2 regions of the Brevundimonas sp. ALps5 genome follow, and region 2 is predicted to be linked to the other one. Evidence: predicted binding sites of a transcription regulator. Region 2 holds the regulator's gene; the other holds the start of a gene.
The links. The regulator HrcA, encoded in region 2, represses chaperone genes, less so after heat shock. The targets are predictions, from matches to a motif close to GTTAGCANTCNNNNNNNNNGANTGCTAAC.

Region 1 (10,450 bases), 270 kb from region 2:
GACCGCGCCGCCGTCTCGGCCCAGGCCGACGCCGATGTGAAAGTCGCCTCCGACGCCCAGTCGGCCAATGACTGGGAGACCGCCGCACGCGCCTACCGCTCGGCCTGGATGGGCCACCGCAAGGCCGTCGGCTGGCAGTCGGTCGCCGCCGCCACCGACGCCTTCAACCTCAGCGTCGTCCTGACCGCCGCCGGGCGGCTGGACGAGGCGGCGACAGTCCGGCGTCAGGCCATCGCGGAACGGTCGCGCGCCATCGGCGGCGGCGGGGTCGATCTCGCCGACCTGTGGAAGCTGGAAGCCCGGGCACTCGACACCGCCAAGCCCGACCAGTCCGAGGCCGCCTGGCGCACGGCCCTGGCCCTCTATGAAGCCAGTCCTCGCCATGTTGACGCCGCCGCCGAGGCCGCGGCCGGCGTCGCCCTGACCTGGTCGACCCGCGTCCGCCCCGAACAGGGCCTGCCCTGGGCCGAGCGGGCCGTGACCATCGCCGAAAACGGCGGCTCGGATTCGATGAAGACCTGGACCCTGACCACCCGCGGCCGTCTGAAATCCGAGGCCGGGGACTTCGAGGGCGGGCTGGTCGACCTGCGTCAGGCCGTCGCCGTTCGCGACCCTTCCGACGGCAATCCCCTGCAGCAACTGGCCCTCGCCCTCGACGCCCAGGGCCGTTACGACGAGGCCGCCGCCGCGCTCGACGCCGCCATCGCCGCCTTCGAACTTCAGGGCGACTACGGCCGACCGGGTCTCGCCGAGGCCATCAACACCCTGGGTCAGGTCCGCACCAGCCAGCAGCTCTATGTCCAGGCCGAGGCCCTCTATCGGCAGGGGCTTCAGGTCGCTGCGGACGACCCGTTCGAGACCTCGGTCATCAACGCCAATCTGGGCTGGAACCTCGACCGTCAGGGCCGCTACGCCGAGGCCGAGCCCCTGCTGCGTCAGGCCGTGATCGACATCCGCGTCCATGAGGGCCGCGAGACCCGCAACACCGGCTTCACGATCGGCAATCTCGCCGGCGACCTGCAGGCGCAAGGGCGGCAGGCCGAGGCCCTGCCCCTGCTGCGCAAGTCGTATGAAAGTCTGGCCCGGACCATCGGCCCCGAGCACCCGGCCATCGGCTGGACCGTCAACGCCCTGGCCGGCGCCGTCGCCGCCGTCGAAGGCCCCTCGGCCTCCGAGCCCTGGTTCCGTCAGGGTCTCGATCTGGCGCGTCGCCGCATGCCCCCCGGCCACCCCCAGGCCACCGAACGGGCCGAGGACTTCTCTCGCGTCCTCTTGAAGGCCGAGCGTCCCGCCGATGCGCTGGACGTCCTGCGCCCCGCCGGTCAGGCCGCCCTGGCGCGCGCCGGAAGCGCGAGCGAGACGGTCCAGTCCCAGCGCGCCTTCAACCGCAGCCGCAGCCTGTTCCGCCTCACGGTCGAGGCGGCCTGGGCCAAATCCACCCAGAATGGCGCCGCCTCTTCCTCGTAGACCCCGGACGGAGCCACCGCCGGGTCCTTGCTGATCGGGGCCCCGATCAGTTGGCCGGGTAGTCCATCGCCACCGTCAGGTTGACGTCGCCCGAAGCGGGAACCGTGAACTTGACCTGATCGAAGGTCGGGGCGGCGCGCAGGGTCTCGCCGTGCAGCATGCCCCAGCCCTCGCCCGGACGGCCATTGACCAGCTTCATCGTCCGGTCGCCGTCGGCGTCGTGCAGGGCGGTGATCGAATAGTCGCCGGGCGCCACGTCATGCAGGACGATGGTCTTGGTTCCCGCCGTCGGGTTGGCGAGGATTTCGCCATAGGACCCGGCGTGCTGCAGGAACTGGCCTTGCGTCTGCAGGCCGACCAGCAGGTCGCCGCCACGCGCCTGGACGCCGGTCAGGGTCACGGTGACGTCCCCGGCCAGGGCCGAGCCGGCGGCGAGGGTGGCCGCCGCGGCAGCGGCGATAGCGATCAGGGAAGCTTTCATTGTCGTTCGTTCCGAATGTCGGCGGCGACCATCGCCGTCTGCAATGTTCTTTATGATGCAAAGTACATTACGTCAAGTACCCCTCACGCATCGGCTCTTTCCACACGCCGTCATCGAACCGTGCCTTGACCCTGTCCCCCAGCCCCCCTACTTGCACGGCGCGTTAGCACTCTCAGGCGCCGGCTGCCAAAACGCCGGTCCGGGGGTCGCTACCGAGGAAACAACAGAGTCTCACTCCGGAGAATATGCAGATGGCGTTTCGTCCTCTCGGCGATCGCGTGCTGGTCAAGCGCGTGGAAGAAGAATCCAAGACCAAGGGCGGGATCATCATCCCCGACACCGCCAAGGAAAAGCCGCAGGAAGGCGAAGTCGTCTCCGTCGGCCCCGGCGTTCGCGACGAAACCGGCAAGGTCAACGCGCTCGAGCTGAAGGCCGGCGACCGCATCCTGTTCGGCAAGTGGTCGGGCACCGAGGTCAAGCTGGAAGGCGAAGACCTGATCATCATGAAGGAATCCGACGTCCTGGGCGTGCTGTCGTAAGCACCCGCGTCGACGACCTTCTTCTTCGAAAACAATAGATAAGGAGCTGCCTCAATGGCTGCCAAGATCGTACAGTTCAACACCGACGCGCGCGACAAGATGCTGCGCGGCGTCAACGTCCTCGCCAACGCCGTCAAGGTGACCCTGGGTCCCAAGGGCCGCAACGTCGTGATCCAGAAGTCCTTCGGCGCCCCGCGCTCGACCAAGGACGGCGTTTCGGTCGCCAAGGAAATCGAGCTGGAAGACGCCTTCGAGAACATGGGCGCCCAGATGATCCGCGAAGTCGCGTCGAAGACGAACGACAAGGCGGGCGACGGCACCACCACCGCCACCGTCCTGGCCCAGGCCATCGTGCAGGAAGGCCTCAAGGCCGTCGCCGCCGGCATGAACCCGATGGATCTGAAGCGCGGCATCGACAAGGCGGTCACCGCCGTCCTCGAAGAGATCAAGTCGAACTCCAAGCCGGTCTCCAACAACTCGGAAATCGCCCAGGTCGGCACCATCTCGGCCAACGGCGACGTTGAAGTCGGCACCCTGATCGCCGAAGCCATGGCCAAGGTCGGCAACGACGGCGTCATCACCGTCGAGGAAGCCAAGACCGCCGAAACCACCGTCGACATCGTCGAGGGCATGCAGTTCGACCGCGGCTACCTGTCGCCCTACTTCATCACCAACGCCGACAAGATGGAGGTTCAACTCGAAGAGCCGCTCATCCTGCTGTTCGAGAAGAAGCTGTCGTCGCTGCAGGCCATGCTCCCCATCCTGGAAGCCGTGGTCCAGTCGGGTCGCCCGCTGCTGATCATCGCCGAGGACATCGAGGGCGAGGCCCTGGCCACCCTGGTGGTCAACAAGCTGCGGGGCGGTCTCCGCGTCGCCGCCGTCAAGGCTCCGGGCTTCGGCGACCGCCGCAAGGCCATGCTGGAAGACATCGCCGTCCTGACCGGCGGCCAGGTCATCTCGGAAGACCTGGGCATCAAGCTCGAGAACGTCACCCTCGACATGCTGGGCCGCGCCAAGAAGGTCACCATCACCAAGGACGACACCACCGTCGTCGAAGGCGTGGGTGAAAAGGCCGACATCGAAGCCCGCGTCGCCCAGATCAAGGCCCAGATCGAAGCCACGACCTCGGACTACGACAAGGAAAAGCTGCAGGAACGTCTGGCCAAGCTGGCCGGCGGCGTCGCGGTTCTCCGCGTCGGCGGTTCGACCGAAGTCGAGGTGAAGGAAAAGAAGGACCGCGTCGACGACGCCCTCAACGCCACACGCGCCGCGGCTGACGAAGGCATCGTTCCCGGCGGCGGCATCGCCCTGCTGAAGGCCTCCAAGATCCTGACGGGCGTCACCGGCGACAACGCCGACCAGACGGCCGGCATCGCGATCATCCGTCGCGCCCTGCAGGCTCCGATCCGTCAGATCTCGGAAAACGCCGGCGTCGAAGGTTCGATCGTGGTCGGCAAGGTGCTGGAAAACGACAGCGCCACCTTCGGCTTTAACGCCCAGACGGAAGAGTACGGCGACCTGGTCGCCATGGGCGTCATCGACCCCGCCAAGGTGGTCCGCACCGCCCTGCAGGACGCCGCCTCCGTGGCCGGCATCCTGATCACGACGGAAGCCGCCGTGGCCGACGCCCCCAAGAAGGCCTCGGCCGGCGCCCCCGACATGGGCGGCGGCATGGGCGGCATGGGCGGCATGGACTTCTAGGAAGTCCGGTTGTCATCCCGGCCTTGAGCCGGGACTGAACGAACAGAAGGGCGGGTCCGCAAGGGCCCGCCCTTTTTGCTTCTCATTCGATCCTCCCCCATCGGGGGAGGTGGCTCCGAGCCCTTGCGAGGAGACGGAGGGGGCTCGATCCAGATGCGGTGTGCGCTGTGAGCCCCCTCCACCGCTTCGCGGTCCCCCTCCCCCGCCGGGGGAGGATCTCAAGGGGATCGTGATGGGTTGCAAAGCGTTGCCATCCCGACGCGGAGACGATCATGCTGGGCGAGCTGAAGACCTATCAGGCGAAGCGGAATTTCGGGGAGACGCCGGAGCCGAAGGGGAAGCAGGCGAAGTCGGGCACGACCGGCGGCCGCTACCTCATCCAGCGCCATGCCGCGACGCGGCTGCACTATGATTTCCGCATCGAGGCGGACGGGGTGCTCAAGTCCTGGGCGGTGACCAAGGCGCCGTCGCGGGATCCGCACGTCAAACGCCTCGCCGTCGAGGTCGAGGACCATCCGCTCGACTACGGGTCGTTCGAGGGGACCATTCCCAGCGGCAACTATGGCGCGGGCACGGTGCAGATGTGGGACGCCGGGACCTGGACGCCGCAGGAGGAGGACGTCGAAGCCGCCTTCCAGAAGGGGCAGGTCAAGATGCTGCTCGACGGGGAGCGGCTGAAGGGGAAGTGGGCCCTGATCCGGCTGAAGTCCGATCGCGGCAAGCCGTCCAAACGCAACAACTGGTTGCTGATCAAGGAGAAGGACGAATACGCCGTCGACGGCGAGGGCGACGCCAATATGGAGATCGACGCCTCGGTCACGACGGGCCGGACGATGGCCGAGATCGCCGAGGGGCGGAAGCAGTGGACGTCCTCGAAACCGACCGGGCGCAAGGCGCCGCCGAAGCCGAAGGCGTCGAAGGCCCAGGCGTCGACGGCCAGGAAGCCCCACGCCTTCGTGCCGATCCAGCTGTGCAAGATCGCCGACTATCCGCCCTCGGCCGCCGGCTGGGCGCATGAGATCAAGTTCGACGGCTATCGGCTGCAGGTCGCGACCGGCGGCGGGCGGGCGACGATCCGGACACGCAAGGGGCTGGACTGGACCGACCGGTTTCCGGAGCTGGCGGCCGACGCGGCGAAGTGGCCCGATGCGGTGATCGACGGGGAGCTGTGCGCCCTGACGGAGGACGCGAGCCCCGACTTTTCGGCGCTGCAGGCGGCGATCGCGGACGGGGAGACGGGCGGGCTGATCTATTTCGCCTTCGACCTGCTGTTCGAGGGGGCGGAGGATCTGCGGACGCTGCCGCTGTCGCATCGCAAGGCGCGGCTGCAGGCCTATCTGGACCGGATCCCCAGGGCGGCGGCGAAGCGGATCCGCTACGTCGATCACTTCGCCTCCAGCGGCAAGGCGGTGCTGGAGAGCGCCTGCCGGATGGATCTGGAAGGGGTGATCTCCAAGCGGCTGGACGCCCCCTATCACGCCGGGCGCTCGGCCAGCTGGGTCAAGTCGAAGTGCCGGGGACGCGACGAGGTGGTCATCGGCGGCTGGACTTCGGACGGCGCCTCGGCGGGCGAGCGGTTCCGGTCGCTGATCGTCGGGGTGCACGACAAGGCGGGGCTCAGGCCGCTCGGGCGGGTCGGGACGGGCTATGGCGAGCCGTTGCTGAAGACCCTGCTGCCGGCGCTGAAGGCGGCGGCCGCGGACCGCAGTCCGTTCGCCGGGCCGGCGCCGAGGAAGACTGGCGGCGAGACGATCCACTGGGTGAAGCCCGTGCTCGTCGCCGAGATCGAACACGGCGGCTATACCGATAGCGGCTCCCTGCGGCAGGCCGCCTTCAAGGGCCTGCGCGACGACAAGACCGCGCCCGAGGTCGACGCCAAACCCCAGGCCCCGGTGAAGGTCGCGGCGGCCTCAAAACCCGGCAAGCTCGTCGTCGCCGGGATCACCATCTCCCATCCCGACAAGGTCCTCTGGCCCGCCCATGACGGCGAGGCCGCCATCACCAAGGCCGACCTCGTCGCCTATTACGAGACCGTCGCCGAGCGGCTGCTGCCCCATGTCGCCGACCGGCCGACCTCGATCATCCGGGCGCCGGAGGGGATCGGCGGCGAGCAGTTCTTCCAGCGCCACGCCATGCCCGGCTCCAACCCCCGGCTGAAGCTGATCGATGTGCATGAGCGCAAACCCTATGTCGCCGTCGTCGACGTCGGGGGTCTGGTCGCCATCGGCCAGTCGGGCGGGCTGGAGCTGCACCCCTGGGGCTGCGCACCCGGCGCTCCGGAGACGCCGGAACAGATCACCTTCGACCTCGATCCGGACGTCGGCCTCGACTTCGCCGATGTGATCTCGGCCTCAAAGGTGGTGAAGGCGAAACTCGAAACGCTGGGGCTCAACCCCTTCGTCAAGACGACCGGCGGCAAGGGGCTGCACGTCGTCGTCCCGATCAAAACCGACGCCCGGTCGGAGATCAGCTGGGATCAGAACAAGGCCTTCGCCAGGGCGGTGTCCGAAGCCATCCGCCTCGACGCCCCCGACCGCTTCACCACCACCCTCGCCAAGAAGGCGCGGGGCGGGAAGATCTTCCTCGACTATCTGCGCAACGGCCGGATGGCGACGGCGGTGGCCCCCTGGTCGCCCCGCGCCCGCCCCGGCGCCGGCATCGCCTTCCCCCTCAGCTGGGGGCAGGTGAAATCGGGGCTGGACCCCAAGGCGTTCAATATTCGCGCGGCGCCGGCCCTGCTGAAGAAGGCCGATCCGTGGACGGACTTCCGTGCCGGTGCAGTCAGTCTGAAACCCGCGCTGAAAAAGATGGGGATCCCGTGATTCCGCTCACGCCGCCTTCTTCTTCGCCGCCGTCTTTTTCACGGGAGACTTTTTCGCCGCCGTCTTCTTCACTGGCGCCTTGCCCGCCGCCGAGCCCTTCAGACTGTTCCTGAGCGCCGCCATCAGGTCCACGACATTGGTGTCGTCCGGCTGCTCGACCTCGACCAGGCCCTTGCCGCCCTTCTGCTTGGCCTTGATCATGTCGCGGAGCGCATCGTCATAGCGGTCCTTGAAGGTCATCGGATCGAAGTCGGCCGCCTTCTGGGCGATGATCCGGGTGGCGATCTCGACCATGTCCTTGTCGGCCTTCACCGAGGGGATGTCGTCGAAATAGTCGTCGGCGTCGCGGACCTCGTCGTGGGCGCGAAGGGACCAGGCGACCAGTCCCTTGCCCCGCACCTCCAGCGCCAGCTGGCGCTCGCGGCCGCGAAGAACGAGGCTGCCGATGGCGACCTTGCCCGCTTCCTTCATGGCGTCGCGGATCACGGCGAAGGCCTCGGCCCCGACGCCCTTCTCGGGCACGACGAAGAAGGGATCGTCCCAGTAGAGCCGGTCGATGTCGGCCTCGTCGACAAAGCTGTCGATCGAGATCGTGTGCGTCGTCTCCAGCTTCACCTTGTCGAAGTCGGCGTCGTCGAACAGGACATATTCGTCCTTCGACACCTCATAGCCCTTGACCAGATCGGCGCGCTCGACCGGGCCGGTGTCCGGATCGGTCGGGACCATGCGGATGCGGTTGTTCGTCTCCGGATTGATCAGGTTGAAGCTGACGTGGGCGTTCGACACGGTCGCGGTGTAGAGCCCCACCGGACAGGTCACGAGCGACAGCTTCAGATGACCGTGCCAGGTCGGTCGCGTCGCCATGGTCGTCTCCCGTTTCCGAACGCGGAGTCGAACGTCGCAGACGCACAAGCGTTGCCAGTGTGGGGAGCCTGGCGCGCGGGCAGGCCCGACGCCGGGACGCCCACTCCCGGTTGATCGCCCCGCCGAGCCCTTCGCCCCATTGAAACGTAACGAATAATTCGCAGATCAGCGCCATTCTGGGTCAGTGTCGGAGAGTGTCGCTTGCCCTATCTCGCCCGGAGTGTCGAAGCCCTTGAGGGCCATGGCGGCCCCTTCCAGAAGCTGACCGAGCTCGCCTGCGACCTGTTCGACGTCCCGGCCGCCGTGGTGTCGATCGTCATGGACGACGAGACCATCCTGCGGGCCAGCGCCGACCTCTGCGCCAAACGCATTCCTCGCGTGGGCAGCGTCGGCGGACGTCTGGTCGACATGGGTCCGGACGGCGTCATCGTCATCGAGGACGGGCTGACCGATCCGCGGGTCGCGGGACACCCGCTGGTCCATGGCGACCTCGGTCTGCGCTTCTACGCCGGGGTGACGATCAAGGGGCCGGACGGCAAGCCCGCCGGCGCCTTCGGCATCATGGACACCGAGCCCCGCACCGGCTTCGGCGAGGCCGGCGTCGCCCGCCTGCGTCGTCTGGCGGGTCTGGCCGAAGAGATCATCGCCGGGCTCGAACAGGCCCGGCGCGGCGAGGAGCGGCTCAAGACCCTGAGACTGGTCGAGCAGATGTCGGGCGTCGGCCATTGGCGGCTCGATGTCCCCACCGGCATGGTCCAGTGGTCCGACGAGGTCTTCCGCATTCACGGCGTCACGCGCGAGGACTTCGATCCGAATCTGGCCGGCGCCGTCGGCTTCTACCACCCCGACGCGGTCGCGACCCTGACCGGGATGATCGAGAACTCCATCCTGACCGGCGAGGGCTATGAGGCGCAACTGAAGCTGATCCGCGCCGACGGCTGCCTGCGCCACGTCCTGACCCAGGCCGGGACCGAGCGCGACGAGCTGGGCAAGGTCTCGGCCCTGTTCGGCGTGTTTCAGGACGTCACCGAACAGCATGAGCTGCTGGAAACCGCGCGCCGCAACGAAAGCCGCTATCGCCTGCTGGCCGAGAACGTCGACGACGTCATCACCCGCGTCCGGCTGGACGGCACCAGCAAATACATCTCCCCGGCCATCAAGACCCTGCTGGGCTGGACGCTGGAGGAGATGAGCGGCCACGCTTCCGAATACGTCCACCCCGACGACCTGCCCGCCGTCACCGCCGCCGTGCTGGAATCCGTCGCCACCGGCAAGTCGACGCGGCTCGAGCACCGGGCCCTGCACCGCGACGGCTCCATCGTCTGGGTCGAATGCACCTTCAAGGCCGTGGTCAGCGACCGCGGCGTGCCCGAAGCCGTCATCGTCATCCGCGGCATCGACGACCGCAAGGCGCTGGAGGCCGAGGTCATCGAGGCCCGCGACCGCGCCGAGGCCGCCGCCGCCGCCAAGTCCGAATTCCTGGCCAATATGAGCCATGAGCTCCGCACGCCCCTGACCAGCGTCGTCGGCTTCTCCACCCTGTTGCAGCAGAGCGAGGCCCTGGGCGCGACCGAGCGCGGCTATGTCGACCGGATCGCCACGGCCAGCGACGCCCTGCTGGCCGTGATCAACGACATCCTCGACTATTCCAAGCTGGAGGCCGGCGCCATCGAGATGGAGCCCCGCCCCTTCAGTCCCAGGATCCTCGCCGAAGGCGCCGCCGCCATCGTCGAGACCCAGTGCCGCCTCAAGGGGCTGACGCTGGACGTCCGCATCGACCCCGACCTTCCCGACAGCCTGACCGGCGACGAGGGCCGGCTGCGTCAGGTGGTGCTCAACTTCCTGTCCAACGCGGCCAAGTTCACGGCGAAGGGCGGCGTCACCCTGACGATGGGCGGCGCGCATTCGACTGACGGGGCCTTGCGCCTGCGCGTGGCGGTGACCGACACCGGCATCGGCATTCCGGCGGAGAAGCTGGCCCAGGTCTTCGACCGCTTCAGCCAGGCCGATGCCTCGACCACCCGCGTCTATGGCGGCACGGGCCTGGGCCTGGCTATCTCGCGGCGCCTGATCGGCTGCATGGGCGGCGAACTGGGCGTCGACAGCGAGCCGGGCAAGGGCTCGACCTTCTGGTTCGAGGTCGATCTGGCCGCGAGCGCCGGGGCCGCTGTCGAGACGGCCGCTGGAGAGGCGAGTGACGCCCTGACCGGCCGCATCCTCGTCGCCGACGACGCCCCGGCCAACCGCGAACTGGTCACGGCCATCCTCGGCGGTCTGGGCCTGACGGTCGACGCGGTTTGCGACGGCGCCGAGGCCGTGCAGGCGATGCAGACCGGCGCCTATGATCTCGTCCTGATGGACGTCCACATGCCGGTCATGGACGGCCTGACCGCGACGCGCGAGATTCGCCGCATGCAGGCGGGAGCCGGCGACCGCACCCCCATCCTCGCCCTGACCGCCAACGTCCAGTCCGATCAGGTCGAGCGTTGCCGCGAAGCCGGGATGGACGACCATCTGGCCAAACCGATCCAGATCCCGGCCCTGATCGCGGCCCTGTCCCTGTGGCTGTCGCCTGA
Region 2 (10,450 bases):
GGATAGGCCGCCTTCAGCCCCGGCAGGGTCGCGGGCAACAGGAAGGGGGCGACGGTCGGGATGACGCCCAGGCGGAAGCGACCCGACAGGGGTCGGCCGGCGCTGCGGGCGGCCTCGACCAGATCCTCGGTCCGGGCCAGCACGTCCTCGGCGCGCTTGACGGCCTCGGCGCCGACGGCGGTCAGCTGGACATTGCCCCGGGTGCGTTCGACCACCGGGGCGCCGAGAATCTTCTCGAGCTCCTGCACCCCCGCCGACAGGGCTGGCTGGCTGACATGGGCGGCCTCGGCCGCGCGGCTGAACGAGGCGTGCTCGGCCAGGAGTTTCAGATACTGGAGCTGTCGCAGGGTCGGGAGCATGAAGCCGACATAGGCGCTCCCTATCGCGGGCGCAAAATCAATCGGCGTAGCCGATGAAGCCGTTTCCGACGGTGCGGAAAATCTCCGCCGCGACCTGCGCCACGGCGGAGACATCCGGTTCGGCCCTCAGCCTGCCCTAAGCCGCCCGATCCAGATCGGCGCGCCACAGGTCGAAACGGTCAGCGTTCATCACCTGGACCCAGGCGGCGATGAAGTCCTTCACGAACTTCTCGCCCGCGTCAGAGGCGGCATAGACCTCCGACAGGGCGCGCAGCTGGGAGTTGGAGCCGAACACCAGATCGGTGCGCGTCGCCGTCCAGAGCTGTTCGTCGGTGATCCGGTCGGTGCCGACGAAGGTCTCGTCGCCCTCGCCGTCGACCTTCTTCCAGCCGGTCTTCATGTCCAGCAGGTTGACGAAGAAGTCGTTGGTCAGCTGGCCGGGGCGGTCGGTGAAGACCCCGTCCTTCGAACCGCCGACATTGGCGCCGAGCACGCGCAGACCGCCGACGAGGACGGTCATCTGCGGCGCCGTCAGGCCCAGCAGCTGGGCCCGGTCGACGAGCAGTTCCTCGGTCGGGACGCTGAAGCGCACCTGCAGATAGTTGCGGAAGCCGTCGGCGCGCGGTTCGAGGACGGCGAAGCCCTCGACGTCCGTGTCCTCCTGGGTGGCGTCCGTGCGGCCCGGGGTGAAGGGCACCTCCACCGCATGGCCGGCCGCCTTCGCCGCCTGTTCGATGCCGACGGAGCCGCCGAGCACGATCAGGTCGGCGATGGAGACGGTTGTGCCGTCATCGCTGGAAACCGTTCCGTCATCATCCACGGACCGGACGCCCGAATCGAACCGGCTCTTGATCCCTTCGTACACACCCAGAACGCGCGCCAGTTTTTCGGGCTCGTTGACTGCCCAGCTCTTTTGCGGCTCCAGCCGGAGACGACCGCCATTGGCTCCGCCCCGGTGATCGGACCCGCGCCAGGTGGCGGCGGAAGCCCAGGCGGTGCGGACGAGGTCCGCGACCGAAAGGCCCGAAGCCGCGATGGAGCGCCTCAGGTGCCGCACATGTCCGTCGGACAGGGCAGGCCCCGCCGCAGCCGGGATCGGATCCTGCCAGATCAGGTCCTCGGCGGGGACTTCCGGGCCGAGGTAGCGGGCCTTGGGCCCCATGTCGCGGTGGCACAGCTTGAACCAGGCGCGGGCGAACTGATCGCCGAAATAGGCGGGATCGCTGCGGAACTTCTCCATGATGACCCGGTAGGCCGGGTCGATCTTGAAGGCCATGTCGGCCGTGGTCATCATCGTCGGGACGCGCTTGCCCGGCGTATGGGCGGCCGGGGCCAGGGTTTCTTCCGGATTGCCGACCGGCTGCCACTGCTTGGCCCCTGCGGGCGAGCGGACCAGCTCATAGTCGTGGTCCAGCAGCATGTCGAAATAGGTCATGTCCCAGGTGATCGGCGTCGGGGTCCAGGCGCCCTCGATGCCCGAGGTGATGGTGTGGTCGCCGATGCCGCTCTCGTGGCCCGACTGCCAGCCCATACCCTGCTGGGCGATGTCGGCGCCTTCGGGAGAGGCTCCGACCTTGGAGGCGTCCCCGGCGCCGTGGGCCTTGCCGAAGGTGTGACCGCCCGCGGTCAGGGCTGCCGTCTCCTCGTCGTTCATCCCCATCCGGGCGAAGGTCTCGCGGATGTCGCGGGCCGACTGCAGGGCCTCGGGCACGCCGCCGGGACCTTCAGGGTTCACATAGATCAGACCCATCTGAATGGCGGCGAGAGGGGCTTCCAGCGCCGCGCCTTCATCGGGACGGATGCGGGTCTTGTTGTCCGCGTCGCCGACCCAGTTCTCTTCGGTGCCCCAGTAGACGTCCTTCTCGGGCTCCCAGACGTCGGCGCGGCCGCCGCCGAAACCGAACACCGGCCCGCCCATGGATTCGATGGCGACATTGCCGGCCAGGATCATCAGGTCGGCCCAGCTCAGCTTCGAGCCGTACTTCTGCTTGATCGGCCACAGCAGGCGGCGCGCCTTGTCCAGGTTGCCGTTGTCCGGCCAGGAGTTGAGCGGGGCGAAACGCTGTTGACCCGCGCCCGCGCCGCCACGGCCGTCACCGGTGCGATAGGTGCCGGCCGAGTGCCAGGCCATGCGGATGAAGAAGGGGCCGTAGTGGCCGTAGTCCGCCGGCCACCAGGGCTGGCTGTCGGTCATCAGGGCCGTCAGGTCGCGCTTCACCGCCGCATAGTCCAGCGACTTGAAGGCTTTGGCATAGTCGAAGTCGTCGCCCATCGGGTCGCCCGACTTGCCCTGCTGGTGCAGGATGTCCATCGTCAGCTGGTTGGGCCACCAGTCCCGGTTGGTGCGGCCCAGAAGCGAACGCAGGGCGGCAGGCTCCTTCTTCGGATCATTGAGGGGGCTCGGGGTCTTTTCGCCGTCCATGACGTCCTCCTTCGTCGGTGAGGACGGGACCCTATGCCCACACTGGATGCAGGGAAAATCGATAAACTTTGTGATTGGTAGTTGGCAAATCTATAAAAGAATCTTCTTCCGAGACTGACCTTCGTTATAGTTTCATCTTATTCGCATGCGCGAAATGATCGATTTGACTTCGCAGCTGCGAAAGACCATTTGACCTCCAGCGACGGAGGCCTCCCCCTCCGACGGTCCATTTCAAACCACTGGAGACTGCTTATGCTCGGCGTCGGCGAAACCCTGCCTAACTTCAAGATCATCGGCGTGAAGCCGGGCTTCAACTCGCACGAGGAAAACGGCGTCTCGGCGTTCGAGCCGCTGACCGAGACCTCGTTCGAAGGCAAGTGGAAGGTCATCTTCTTCTATCCGAAGGACTTCACCTTCGTCTGCCCGACCGAAATCGCCGCCTTCGCCAAGCTGGGCAAGGATTTCGAGGACCGCGACACCATCGTCCTGGGCGGCTCGACCGACAACGAATTCGTCAAGCTGGCCTGGCGCCGCGACCACGCCGACCTGAACAAGCTGCCGATCTGGCAGTTCGCTGACAACGGCGGCAAGTTCGCCCGCGAGCTCGGCATCCTGAACGAGGAAGAAGGCGTGGCCCTGCGCGCGACCTTCGTCGTCGACCCGCACAACGTCGTCCAGCACGTCTACGTCACCAACCTGAACGTCGGCCGCGCGCCGGACGACACCCTGCGCGTCGTCGACGCTCTGCAGACCGACGAACTGTGCGCCTGCAACCGCCCCGCCGGCGGCGAGACCCTGGCCGCCTAAGCGGTCCGGTTCGACCCAGACAGAAGGGCGGCGGCGGTTTTCCGTCGCCGCCTTTTCTTTAGGGCGCTGCCGCTCGACGCACGACGTCTCGCTGCTTGAGCGCGAGCGAGCCCGCCCCATCTACCTGTTATCCCTGCGGCTCAAGCAGTGAGCGACCGCGTCGCGAACGTAGCCGCCCTTTTTCCGAAGGAAAAAAGACCATGTCGATCGACGCCGTGCGCGACCTGATCCCCGCCTACGCCAAGGACATCTCCCTGAACCTGGGCTCGCTCGCCTCCGAGACCGTGCTCAACGACCAGCAGAAGTGGGGGACCTTCCTGGCCTCGGCCCACGCCATCGGCGTGGCTCCGGTTGTCAAGGCCGTCGAGGCCGCCGCGGCCGAGCACCTGTCGCCGGAAGCCATGAACGCCGCCAAGTCGGCCGCCGCCATCATGGGCATGAACAACATCTACTACCGGGCCCTGCACCTGATGCATAATCCCGAGTACCAGACCATCCCGGCCCGGCTGCGCATGAACGTCCTGGGCAATCCGGGCGTTGACAAGATCGACTTCGAACTGTGGTCGACCGCCGTCTCGGCCATCAACGGCTGCGGCGCCTGTCTCGACGCCCACGAGGGCGAGCTGAAGAAGCACGCCGTCCCCGCCGCCCAGATCCAGACGGCCCTGCGCATCGCCGCCGTCGTGCACGCCGCCAGCCGCATCGTGGCTTCCGAGGCGGCTCTCGCCGCATGATCCCCAAGACCGTTACCGTGAGAACGCACGCCTCCCGGTAACGGTGAAATCGGACTGTGCTTTCCCGCCGAGGTTCGGCACAGTCCGGCCATGACCGACGATGCCCTTTCGAACCCGCGCGGACAGACGGCGCTGCAACGCGCCTCCGACGGCCGTGCGGGCGCCGGGTCGGTCTGGGATCGCCGGACCTGGAAAGAGTATCTGGTCGGCGGTGAAGCCCCGGCCCTCGTTCTGATCACCGTCTTCGTCGTGGTGGCGTTTTCGGAACTCTTCACCGGCGGTCCCGCCCGCTGGGGTCTTTCCGCCCAAGCGCTGTCGGAGGGCCGCTGGTCCACCCTCGGCACGCACATGTTCGCCCACGCGGGCCTGTATCATCTGACGATGAACTGCAGCGGCCTTCTGGCCCTGACGCCAATCGTCGTTCAACGGTTCGGTCGCGGGGTCTCCGGCTGGCTGCGGTACGGTTTTCTGTACGGCCTGTCCGGTCTGGTGGCCGCCGGAACCTATCTGGCCCTGCATCCGACCGGGACGCTGCCGATGGTCGGCGCTTCCGGAGCGATCTGCGGCCTGTGGGGCGCGGTGACCCGCATCGGGGAGAACGGCGCCTTCGTGCCGATCCGCTCGCTTCAGGTCTGGCGACAGATCAAGGCCTTCGTGATCAACAACGCGATCCTGTTCGGCATCCTTTTCGTTCTGGTTCTGATGTCCGGCGGCAAGGGCGGTCTGGCCTGGGAGGCGCATGTCGGCGGCTTCGTCTTCGGCCTGCTGGCGGTCCCGTGGCTGGCCCCCGCCATCGCGGCCCGCCCGGACGAAACGTCAGAACAGGCCTGACACCCAGGCCCAGCCGTGCTCGAAGCCGGCGACGATAATCGTCCAGGCGAGGAAGAGGACGACGACGGTGATCCCGGTCACGATCCAGCCCAGCAGCACCGCAAGGCCGTCGCGCTGCATCACCCCCAGCGAGAAGAAGGTGATGGCGATCGCCGGGATCAGATTGCCGCCGAAGATCGGCAGGACCAGCACCGCTGACAGGAAGACGCAGGCCAGGCCGATCAGGCCCTGACCGAAGCGGGAGGTCAGGAAGCGCAGGCGCGGCCGCGACAGATGCTCGGTGAAACGGATGGCCCGCATGAAACGGTCGCTGAGCCTTCGGAAGGTCGCGCGGCTGACCGTGGCCCGCTCCATCCAGCCGGGCAACCACAGGGCCTCGCGCCCCCAGGCCAGCTCCATCGACAGGAACAGCAGGGGCGCGCCGGTGATGGTGGTGCCGCCGGGCGGCCAGGGCATCAGGTTCAGGACGCCGAACAGCAGCATCACCGCCCCGAAGGCCCGGTCGCCGAAGGCGTCGACCAGTTCGCCCAGCGCCAGCCGTTCGCCGGGTCGGCGCCCCAGCATCTCGATCACGTCCGAGAAGGCGCGCGGGCGGCCGGTGGAGGTCTCGGTCAGGGACATGCCCCGACCTTAACCTTTTCGATGACAGGCGTAACCGCGTTACGCGCTCAAGCAGCGAACAACCGCGTCGTTCGCGTTAGCGCCAAATCAGGCCTTCCCGTCGAACGATCCGCCGTTGGCGGCGGGCGTCTCGCCATAGGCCGAGGCCGCGGCGGCCTTGGGGCCCGAACCCTTGGCGGCGACCACGACCATGGCCGGACGCACGGTGCGGCCGAACAGTTCATAGCCGGCCTGCATGGTCTGGATGACGGCGCCGCCGGGAACGGTTTCCGACGGCTGTTCCATCATCGCCTGATGCAGATGCGGGTCGAAGGCCTCGCCGGCGGCCGGGGCGACGCGCTTCAGGCCGTTGGATTCGAAGGCGCCCAGCAGCGACTTCTCGGTCAGCTCCAGACCGGTGACCAGACCGGCGGCGGCGCCCTCGGCGTCCTTCGGCGCGGCCTGCAGGGCGCGCGACAGATTGTCGGCGACGCCCAGCAGATCCTTGGCGAAGCGCTGGATGGCGAAGGCGCGGGCGTCATTCAGCTGGTTCTCGGTGCGGCGGCGCAGATTGTCCTGCTCGGCGGCGGCGCGCAGGGCGCGGTCCTTCCACTCGTCGCGCTCGGCGATGACCTGATCCAGCGGCGCCAGATCGCCCCCGGCGGCCGCATCGGCGTCGAGGAGGGCGTCGGCTTCGGCCTCGATCGCATCGAGCTCGGCCTGGGTGGGGTTTTGGTTCGTGTCGCTCAAGTGTCCTGTCCGTCCAGCATGCGCCCCAGCACCCGGGCGGTGTAGTCCACCAACGGAATGATGCGGGCGTAGTTCAGTCGCGCGGGCCCGATCACGCCAATGGCGCCCAGGACCCGCTGTCGGCCGTTCATATAGGGCGCCGCGATCACGGCGGAACCCGAAAGTGAAAACAACCGCGTTTCGGCGCCGATGAAGATGCGCACGCCCTGGGCCGCCGAGACCCCGTCGAGCAGGCCGATCAGCTGTTCCTTCTGCTCCAGATCGTCGAACAGGACGCGGACCATCTCCAGATCGGCCGCCGTCTCGCGGTTCTGCAGCAGGTTGGCGCGGCCGCGCACGATCAGGGAGCGCTCCCGGTCCGGGCCGCCCGACCAGGCCGCCAGACCGTCCTCGACCAGCCGGGCGGCGGTGGCGTCCAGCTGGGCCCGGGCCGCGTCCAGCTCGGTCCGCATCTCGGTGCGCGCCTCGGCCAGGGGGCGCCCCCGGAGCCGGGCGTTGAGGAAGTTGGACGCCTCCTGAAGCGTCGAGGGCGTCACCCCCGCCGACAGGGGCATCAGCCGGTTCTCGACCGTGCCGTCGTCCCCGACCAGCACCGCCAGTGCCTGATCGTGGCCCAGCGCCACGAACTCGACGTGCTTGACCCCGGCATCCGACACCGGGGATGCGACGATGCCTGCCCCGCCCGCGAGACCCGACAGGAGCGACGACGCCGCGTCCAGCGCCTCCTCGAAGCCCCGACCCTTCCCGGCCAGACGGGCGTCGATCTCGCGCCGCTCCTCCTGCCCGATGTCGCCGATCTCGAGGAAGCCGTCGACGAACAGCCGCAGGCCCGCATGGGTCGGGATCCGCCCGGCCGAGGTGTGGGGCGCCGCCAGCAGCCCGGCCATGGTCAGGTCCTGCATGGTGTTGCGGATCGAGGCCGGGGAGAGGGAGACGCCGCGCTGCGACAGGGTCCGCGACCCGACCGGCTCGCCGTTCTCCAGATAGGTCTCGACGATGCGGCGGAAGATGTCGCGCGCGCGCTGGTCCAGCGCAGACAGTCCTGCCCCGGTCCCTAGAGGGGCCGTTCCGAACGGAAGCGGGTTGGGGGCATACAGGCTCACGGTTTCAGGATAAGCAGCCGAGCCTTCACTGACTAGGACTTCCCATGCGCCCCTCCGACCGTACCCCCGAACAACTCCGCGCCGTGACGCTGGAGACCGGGGTCAACCGCTATGCCGAGGGCTCCTGCCTGGTCACCTTCGGCCATACCAAGGTGCTGTGCCTGGCCTCGGTCGAGGACAAGGTGCCCGGCTGGATGCGCAACACCGGTCAGGGCTGGGTCACCGCCGAATACGGCATGCTGCCCCGCGCCACCCACACCCGCGGCCGCCGCGAAGCCGCCGCCGGCAAGCAATCGGGCCGGACCCAGGAAATCCAGCGGCTGATCGGTCGCAGCCTTCGCGCCGTGGTCGACCTGAAGGCCCTCGGCGAGCGTCAGGTGGTCATCGACTGCGACGTCATCCAGGCCGACGGCGGCACCCGCACCGCCTCCATCACCGGCGCCTGGGTGGCCATGGCCACGGCTCTGGGTCATCTGGTCTCCGAAGGCGTGCTCAAGACCAATCCGATCCTCGATCAGGTCGCGGCCGTCTCCTGCGGCGTGTTCGAGAACGAGCCGGTGCTGGACCTCGACTATGAGGAGGACTCCAACGCCGAGGCGGACTCGAACTACGTCCTGACCGGCTCGGGGACCATCGTGGAAATCCAGGCCACCGGTGAGAAGCGCGGCTTCTCCCGCGCCGAGTTCGACCGCCTGTTCCAGCTGGCCGAGATCGGCTGCGCCGAGCTGTTCGTGAAGCAGAAGGCGGCGCTGGAAGCGGCCCTCAAGGCCTGATCCCTGATCGATCCCGGCGTCCCCGCCCGGGGATTCGCCGGGGCTGGTCATGTTCTCCGGATCGGGGCATCGTCCGCGCCATCCGACGGTGTGGAGGCGTGGCTATGCGTGGACTGGCTTCTCTGACGATGCTGATGGCGGCTCTGTCGCTGGCGGCCTGCGGATCTCCGGCGTCGCAAGGCCCGGAGGACAAGGCGGCGGCGCCGGCCGCAAGCGCCGCGCAGACATCGGCCCCGGCCATGCCCGCGGACGCCCCGCCCCAGGAAGAGGCCGAGGCCACGATCACCGACCCTGTCCCGCCGACGCCCGTGAAGAGCTGCGCCGAGGACATCGGGGCGGCCGCTTCGGCGAAGCTGGTCAGGCGCTGCATCGCCGTCAGCCCCGCGACCCACCCGCCCTGCAACGCCCTGAACGAATGCGCCGCCATCCAGGGCGAGATCGAGCGCTCCTGCGCCATGTACGGACCCGGCGAGACGAAACCGGCGGAGTGCGCGGCCTGACCCCGATTTAGGCCGGGTCGGCCGGCGGCTCGCTCTAAGCCGGGTCGGCCGGAGGCTCTCCGGGAGCCTCGCCCAGGGTATGGCCGTCGATCGGCTTGGGTCGGGGCGTCAGCGGCAGGTCGGGCACCAGAAGGGTCGCCGTAAAGCCCAGCAGGCAGACGATGAAGCCCGCGAAGATGACGCCCAGGATGGCCGAGGTGACCGTCTCGCGCACCGCCGGATCGACCGCCGCCGCGGTTGGGGCTCCGGGCTGGGCCTGAACCCGGCTGGAGAGGGCCAGCTTCTCCAGATCGGCCAGCGACAGGGTCCGGACCTGTGCGGTCGGCTCGGCTGAAGCGCGATGGTTCAGGGGCGCCGCCAGATTGTGGGTCAGGACCGCGCCGAAGACCGCGACGCCGACCGTCGAGCCCACCTGACGGAAGAACTGACCCGCGCTGGTCGCCACGCCCAGCTGCTCGCGCGGCACGGCGTTCTGGGTGGCCAGGTTGAAGACGCTCTGGGCCGGGCCGAGGCCCAGGCCGAGCAGGGTCACGCGCCACATCAGGTCGAACAGGCTTGCATCCGAAGGGGTCTGCGACAGCAGGAAGGCCGCCAGCGTCGTCAGGGCCGCGCCGCTGACCATCACCACCTTGTATCGCCCGAGCTTGTTGACAAGGAAGCCCGAAGCGGTCGCCGCCAGGATCAGCCCGACCGTCAGGGGCATCATGGCCAGGCCGCTGGTGGTGGCGGGCAGGCCGAGACCCAGCTGCATATAGAGGGGCAGGAAGGACACCATCCCCATGAAGGCCATGAACATCAGGAAGGCCGACAGATTGCCCGTGGCGAAGGTGCGGTTGCGGAACAGACTCAGCGAGATGATCGGATTGGCGACCCGGGCCTCGACCAGCAGAAAGGCGATCAGGGACACGGCCGCCAGGGCGAACAGGCCGAGGATATGCGGCGCGGTCCAGCCGGCCGTCCCGCCCCAGCTGAGCGCCAGCAGGAAGGGCACGAAGGTGGTCAGCAGCAGCGCGGCGCCGGCAAAGTCGATCCTGCCGCCCGTCCGGTGCGTCAGGCGTGGCATCTCGACCAGGATCATGAACAGGGCCAGACCGGCCAGCGGCAGGTTGATGTAGAAGACCCAGCGCCAGCCGGCGACCTCATAGCCGAACAGATGGGCGGTCGGCAGGTCGGTGAAGAAGCCGCCGATCAGGGGGCCGATGACGCTGGCCAGGCCGAAGGTCGAGCCGAACAGCCCGCCCAGCTTGGCCCGCTCGCGCGGCGGATAGAGGTCGGCGATGACGGCGAAGGCCGAGGTGATCAGGGCGGCGCCGCCCAGTCCCTGAATGGCGCGGAAGACGATCAGCTGGGTCATGCCGCCGCCGAGCAGCGGCAGGGCGCCGAACTCGCCCGACAGGCCGCACAGCATCGAGCCCAGCATGAACAGGCCGATGCCGATGACCAGGATGGGCTTGCGCCCATAGATGTCCGACAGCTTGCCGTAGATCGGCACCATGGTGGTGGAAGCCAGAAGATAGGCCGTCGTCACCCAGGGATAGAGGTCCAGTCCCGACAGCTGGGCCACGATCCTC

Region 1: a site for HrcA is predicted at 2,111-2,139, ahead of groES (co-chaperone GroES). Genes of this name have one in related genera too.

The regions. Positions count from the first base shown of each region.
Region 1 covers NZ_CM178744.1:1,647,710-1,658,159, reverse strand. Annotated here, with positions in the region: gene ACW172_RS07955 (tetratricopeptide repeat protein) at 1-1,467, shown strand, start outside; gene ACW172_RS07950 (DUF2141 domain-containing protein) at 1,514-1,948, opposite strand; gene groES (co-chaperone GroES) at 2,200-2,487, shown strand; gene groL (chaperonin GroEL) at 2,542-4,188, shown strand; gene ligD (DNA ligase D) at 4,461-7,010, shown strand; gene ku (non-homologous end joining protein Ku) at 7,017-7,874, opposite strand; gene ACW172_RS07925 (ATP-binding protein) at 8,076-10,450, shown strand, end outside.
Region 2 covers NZ_CM178744.1:1,375,233-1,385,682, forward strand. Annotated here, with positions in the region: gene ACW172_RS06565 (hydrogen peroxide-inducible genes activator) at 1-359, opposite strand, end outside; gene katG (catalase/peroxidase HPI) at 496-2,781, opposite strand; gene ACW172_RS06575 (peroxiredoxin) at 3,034-3,588, shown strand; gene ahpD (alkylhydroperoxidase, AhpD family) at 3,789-4,322, shown strand; gene ACW172_RS06585 (rhomboid family intramembrane serine protease) at 4,413-5,153, shown strand; gene ACW172_RS06590 (exopolysaccharide biosynthesis protein) at 5,139-5,774, opposite strand; gene grpE (nucleotide exchange factor GrpE) at 5,862-6,404, opposite strand; gene hrcA (heat-inducible transcriptional repressor HrcA) at 6,500-7,600, opposite strand; gene rph (ribonuclease PH) at 7,651-8,379, shown strand; gene ACW172_RS06610 (hypothetical protein) at 8,484-8,879, shown strand; gene ACW172_RS06615 (MDR family MFS transporter) at 8,914-10,450, opposite strand, start outside.